2 regions of the Peptoniphilus grossensis genome follow, and region 1 is predicted to be linked to the other one. Evidence: riboswitches for the same ligand, from Rfam matches in the RefSeq annotation. Region 1 holds a riboswitch; the other holds the start of a gene.
What was found. Region 1 has a riboswitch for lysine ahead of BIV18_RS07190 (transporter substrate-binding domain-containing protein). Riboswitches for the same ligand answer to the same signal wherever they lie in the genome.
Positions count from the first base shown of each region.

Region 1 (3,429 bases):
TTCGCCCTTTTCAACCTTAAAATTTATATCCCTTAAAACTTCATTAGAGCCAAAGCTTTTTTCTAAATTTTCTATTTCAAAAATATACGCCATCTCACACCTCTTCCTTAACCTCTATTACTTCTGCTGAAGATTGTGAACCGTAAATTTTATAAGTTCCATCTCCATCCATTTTTCTTTCAACGAGCTTCATAATTTGACTTACTGTAATAGTTAAGAATAAATAAATTAAAGCTGTGATAAAAAATACTTCAAAGTATCTCAGATAAGTTCCCGCTGCTGATTTTGAAATAAAGAATAATTCTGAAACGGAAATTACATTTAAAACTGATGAATCCTTGATGTTTACAATAAATTCATTTCCCACTGATGGGATTATATTTCTAACGGCTTGAGGAAGTACAATTTCTGTCATTGTTTGCCAATGAGTCATTCCTATGGAAAGTGCCCCTTCAGTTTGGCCCTTGTCAATAGAAATTATTCCGCCTCTAATTATTTCAGCCATATAAGCTCCTGTGTTTACAGATACGATTATAAGTGCCGAAGGCATTGCTGCCATATTTAAATTAAAATATTGAAGGGAGCCATAATAAAACATCATAGCTTGTACCATCATTGGTGTTCCCCTAATAACTTGAATGTAAACTGTAATTATTGCATTTGCAATTTTTAAAACTGCCCTTTTAAAGGCTGATGATTTTTTATTTACCTTTATTGTTCTTATTATTGCAACTAATAATCCTATTAAAAATCCAACTAATGTGCCAATTACAGCAATTATAATTGTGTTAAGAGTTCCCTCGACAAAGAGGGAACCATATTCCTTTATTAAAAATCCTATCCATCCAAAAAAACTTTCCGGCATCTTATTCTCCCATAATTATTCGCCAAGTGGTTGATTTGCTACAGCTTCTTCCATTATACTTTGTCTTTCTTCTTCAGAAATTTTTGATAGTGCATCATTAACTTTATTTAAAAGTTCATCGTTGCCCTTCTTAACTCCTACTGAAATTGATGTATCTTCTTCTGATGCTTCAAATCCCTTTCCCTTTTCAAATTCTACAAAATTTAAGTCATTGTTTGCAGAAGTTGCAGAAAGTGCGCCCGGTCTTTCAGAAACATATCCATCGATCTTTCCACTTCTAAGTGCAACTATCATTGCTGGAAAAGTTTCAAGAGCTGTGGATTTATTTACACCTTCAATTTGATCAATTACATCGTAGTGAAAAGTGTTAAGTTGCCCTGTTATATTTGCACCCTTAAAATCAGCAAGTGATTTTGCCTTTGCATAAGGCGAATCCTTTTTAACAACTATTACAAGATCTGATGTGTAATAAGTATTTGAAAAATCAATAGTTTCCTTTCTTTCAGCAGTTGGACTCATTCCTGCAATAATTAAATCAATTTTCCCTGAAGTAAGTGCAGGAGTAAGCCCATTCCATTCAGTTTTTACTATTTCAAGCTTCTTGTCCATGGACTTTGCGATTTCCTTTGCGATTTCAACATCGTATCCGCCAGCATATCCTCCAGCTGCAATTGGATAACCATTTTTTTCATTTGTTTGTGTCCAGTTAAAAGGTGCATAATCGCATTCCATTCCAACTTTTAAAGTTCCTGAATCTGATGGAGCAGCCGCTGTGCCTCCATCTCCCTTTGAATTACAAGCAGTTAAAAACATTGTGCTAGCTAAACCTGCAACTAATAAAACTTTTGCTAAATTCTTTCTTAAATTCATAATATACCTCCGTAATTCTCGGTGGCTATAAAAAGTAATAAAAAAACAGTCTGGAAAACCAAACTGTTAAAGATGTCTAATAAAATAAGACAAAGTATTTAACTTTAGATAGCTCCCCACATATTGTGACAGTCATACAAATATTGTTTGCATGCCCAGCATATTAACTTACCATTAATACACTTCGGCGAAATTTCCTTTCATCTTTATTCACTGCATGGTCTTGCTCCAAAAGATTACTGATAAATCCCGCTCCTCTATCGTATTTTTCAATACAATGTATTCAATTGTTTTTTAAATTATATATAGGAGATTTACAAAAGTCAAGTGCTTTTTTATTTTTATTAATTTTTATTAATTTTTATTAATTTCTCCTAAAAATTTGCAATAAATAAGGCCCCTTTAGGAGCCTCATTAAAATTATTTCCACATATCAACTTCAGAAGTTGAGTTTAATCTTTCTCTGTTGTGAGTGTTTGCTGCATCAAGAATATTGTAATAAGCCCAGAATCCTTCGCTTACATCTGAGAATTTATTAAGAGATGAAGTGTTCACATTGTTAAGTGAGTTTTTAGTTGTATTTCTATTAAAAACAGAGTTTAAAATAGTAACAGCTTCGGCTCTAGTTATTTTTGCATTAGGTTTAAATGTTCCATCGGGATAACCTGTTACATTTTTGTTGCCATTTAATTTTTCAATAGCATCCTTTGCCCAGTGATCTTTAACATCTTGGAAGTCAGAAGAACCCTTCTTTTCATTCTTAACATAGCCAGAAATCATTTGTGCAAATTCTGCTCTTGTAATGCTTTCATTTGGTTTAAATGTTCCATCTGGGTAACCACTAATTAGACCCTTTGCAACAACATAATTAATTGCCTTAGAGAACCAGTTGTCATTTGCATCAGAAAACTTTGTTGCAGAGCTTGTTCCAAAATCTGCTCCTCCATTTAACAAAGTAGCAAACATTTGAGCTGCTTCTGCTCTTGTTACATTTGCTTGTGGCTTAAATGTTCCATCTGGGTAGCCCTTAATATAAGCAATTGCCTTAACTTCTTCAACTGCATTTTTTGTAACTTTGTATTCAATCTTTGTAATATCTCCTGCTTCATTTTTTGCTTCGACTTTTATAGTTTCACCAAAGATTAATGCTCTATCTAAAAATACAGTGAATACTCCCGAATTATTTACAGTGATGCTTCCAAGTTTTCTATTGCTTGCATCGTAAACTGTAATTTCGTCCTTTGCATTTGCAGTTCCCTTTACAAGTTTTTGTCCTTCAAGGGCTTCTTTAATTTTAATTTTTTTATTTTCAACTGTTTTTGAATCTGTGTAGAATTTTAAATCATCAAGTTCTCTATCATATACACTTTCGCTTAAAGTTACTGAAAAATATGAATTTTTATCAGTTCTAAAGCTTCCAAGTAGCTTTCCGTCCATGTAAACTCTTACATTTTCAAAAGGATGATTTTTAACATAACCCGTTAAAGTTCTTCCCATAATTCTTAAATCACTTGCATCAACTTTTGAACCCTTGATGTTTTTGTAATTGTCATTTTTAACTTCTACACTTCTTGATTCTTTTGATCCATCTCTTGCTATTACAGAATAAGTTTCTCCTTCTTTAAGATCTACTTTAATTTTAAAATCGCCTCTATTATCTGCATATCCTATTTTTTCATATCCTCTGTCATAGC
Region 1 is NZ_MJIH01000001.1:1,486,788-1,490,216, reverse strand. It holds gene BIV18_RS07200 (amino acid ABC transporter ATP-binding protein) at 1-93, opposite strand, end outside; gene BIV18_RS07195 (amino acid ABC transporter permease) at 95-865, opposite strand; gene BIV18_RS07190 (transporter substrate-binding domain-containing protein) at 881-1,735, opposite strand; lysine riboswitch at 1,837-2,003, opposite strand; gene BIV18_RS07185 (S-layer homology domain-containing protein) at 2,156-3,429, opposite strand, start outside.

Region 2 (3,429 bases), 230 kb from region 1:
TATTTAAGGAGAATGTATGAAGAAGAATAGAGAGTTTTTCGTAGAATTTTTAAACAGTATAAGCCATTTTATTGGAGTTGGAATAGGGATAGTCTTTTTAGTGATGATGATTAGATCTTGCATTAAAAAGGGAAATGCCTATACTCCCGCTTTTATAATTTATGGTGCATTTTTTATATTTTTATTTTTGGCAAGTACACTCTACCATGGAATTTGGAATAAAAGGGCAAAAAATATTCTTAGAATTTTTGACCACTCCGCTATATTTTTATTTATTGCGGCATCCTTTACTCCTGTTATTTTAACAGTTCTATCAGGTAAAAAAATGATATTTTTTCTTGTACTTATTTGGGTCATTGCTCTTGCAGGTACAATTTACAAGATTTTAAGTTATGGAAAGTATGATAAACAAAAAACCATTTCCGTTATTTTATATATTGCCATGGGTTGGACTTCCATATTTTTATTAAAACCCATATTTTTAAAAATGCCGAGAGAATTTTTGTTTTTCTTAGTTGCGGGAGGTATTCTCTATACAGTAGGAACAATTTTTTACAAGATGAAAAAACAATACAGCCATGTTATTTGGCACTTTTTCGTGTTGGGAGCGGCAATAACTCATTTTATAGGATATTACCAATATCTCATTTAAGTAGATAATATTTTATAGAGAATTTTTTACTTCAATTAATTATAATCTTTATATTTAAAACTTTTTAACTGTTGTAAAAGTATGATGTGATAAGAAATGTGTTGTAGAAATAAAATATGTCTTGAAAATTAAGATGTTTTTCTTTTATTTGATCTCACATCAATTGTAACGCTACATTTTAATAAACAAATAAATTTTTAAAACACTTGCAAAGTTATTAGCTCTGTGCTATAGTAAGTGATAATTAAATAATAGTCGATGTTTAGAGAGGTTGCGGTTTTTAAGAGTAGGTTAACGAAAGGGAAAATCGCCGAAGGAGAAATCCTGGGGATGCAGAGAATATCTGTATAACTGTCACATTAGAAATGCCCATTTCTTTTGTAGTGTGCTCTATTCATTGAGGGCAAAAGAGAATTTAAACTATGAGTCTTTTGCTCATAGTTTTTTTGTTTTAAGGAGAGTTTTATGAAATTATTTGGAAATTTAAAAGTGATAGATAATGAGATACATTTGGGAAAGTATTCCATGAGTTATTTGAAAGAAAAATATGGAACACCTCTTTATATTGTAGATGAAGATTTTTTTAGGGAAAATATTAGAAAGTTTAAAAATAGTTTTAAATCTAAAAAATTCAATACAAATATTTTATATGCCTCCAAGGCTCTTTTAAATAAATATATTGCCAATGTTGTTTGTGAAGAGGACATTTCAATTGATGCTGTAAGTGGTGGTGAAATCTATACGATTTTAAATTCAAGAATGAGTGCAGATAAAATATATTTTCACGGCAATAATAAATTAAAAAAAGAGCTTGAATTTGCAGTTGATTCTGGTGTTGGGAAAATTGTAATAGATAATACAAGTGAGATAAATAAACTTGAAGCTATTTTAAAAGAGAAGAAAAAGAAACAAAAGGTATTAATTAGACTTAATCCTGGAATTGATGCTCATACTCATGAGTATATTACAACTTCAAAAAATGATTCTAAATTTGGTCTTTCAATTTTTTCGGATGATATATTTGATATTATTGAAAGAGTGGCTAATTCAAAATATTTTGAACTTCTCGGCTTCCATGCACATATTGGTTCACAAGTTTTTAGAGAGGAATCCTTCTTTTCTGAGGCAGAAGAGATGATAAATTTTATAAAAAAAGTTAGTGATAAGGGAATTAGAATTGAAGAACTTAATTTAGGCGGTGGCTTTGGCGTTTATTATACATCTGAAGATTCTCCCTTTGAACTTGAAGGATTTTTAAAGAGGTATATTAAAAAAATTGAAGAGCTTTTAGAAGAGAATAATTTAAAGCTAAAGACTCTTACAATAGAACCGGGCAGAAGTTTAATATCAAATGCAGGGCACACACTCTATACTGCGGAAATTATTAAAAAAACCTATGGTGGTAAGAATTTTATATTTATAGATGGTTCAATGAACGACAATATAAGACCGGCACTTTATGGAGCAAAGTATGAAGCTTCTATTGCAAATAAATTTAATGATAATTTAGAAGAAGTATATACTATTGCAGGTAAATGTTGCGAAAGTGGAGATATTATTATAAGGGATATAATGCTTCCAAAGGTGGAAGAGGAAGACCTTATTTTAGTTTCATCTACTGGAGCATATAATTATTCAATGTCTAGCAATTACAATAGGATTGAAAGGCCAGCTATGATTTTTGTATCAGATGAGATAAAGGTTGCGGTTAAAAGAGAAACATATGAAGATTTAATGAGAAATGATTTGTAATAGGTGAATTATGAAAAATGTTGTTATGAAATTTGGAGGAAGTTCCGTTGCAAGTATAGAAAAGATTATGAGTGTTGCAAGGATCTTAGTCAAGAGAAAAAGAGATTTAAATAATGTGGTCTGTGTAGTTTCTGCAATGGGAGATACTACGGATATTTTAATAAAAAAAGCTCAAGAGATAAATAAAAAACCTCAAAAAAGGGAACTAGACGTTTTGATGTCCACAGGAGAGCTTGTATCATCATCACTTCTTGCTATGGCAGTTGAATCTTTGGGAGAGAAGGCAATATCTTTAAGTGGAGCACAAGCGGGATTTAAAACTTATGGTAGGTATGGTTTTAGCAAGATTTTAGATGTAGATACAAAATATATTGAAGAAAAGCTTATAGATAATTACATTGTAATTGTGGCGGGCTTTCAAGGAGTTAATGGGATAGGAGATACTACAACGCTTGGTCGTGGTGGATCTGATACATCTGCTGTCGCTCTCGCAGCTAAGCTTGGATGTGATTGTGAAATTTACACAGATGTTGAAGGGATTTATACAGTAGATCCTAGATTTTATAAAAAGGCAAAAAAACTTTCTAGCATAAGTTATGAAGAAACTATGGAGATGGCACATCTTGGTGCAAAGGTAATAGACCCAAGAGCTGTGGAACTAGCACAAAAATATGAAGTAAAACTTTATATTGCACTAAATACTTGTAATGTCTTGGGAACTGTAATTGATAAGGAGGAAAATGTGGAAAAAAGTATTATAAGAGGAGTTTCATCAATTGATAATATTTTGCTTGTAAATAAAAAATTAGAAAATCAAAGCATTGCAGATTTATTTTCTGAACTTGCAAAAAATGGAGTTAACATTGATGTTATAAATCAAAATATTATTGAAGATGAAGTTTATGTTTCCTTTACATCAGTAATAGAGGAGAAGGATACAATTAATTCAATTGGAGATGGATTTAATTTTATAGAAAATGTATCAAAGGTTTCAGTGATTGGAAATGCAATGAGAACTGAACCTG
Region 2 is NZ_MJIH01000001.1:1,720,861-1,724,289, forward strand. It holds gene BIV18_RS08290 (DUF1836 domain-containing protein) at 1-30, shown strand, start outside; gene trhA (PAQR family membrane homeostasis protein TrhA) at 17-652, shown strand; lysine riboswitch at 910-1,051, shown strand; gene lysA (diaminopimelate decarboxylase) at 1,118-2,404, shown strand; gene BIV18_RS08305 (aspartate kinase) at 2,415-3,429, shown strand, end outside.
Region 2: another riboswitch for lysine. It lies ahead of lysA (diaminopimelate decarboxylase); the one in region 1 lies ahead of BIV18_RS07190 (transporter substrate-binding domain-containing protein).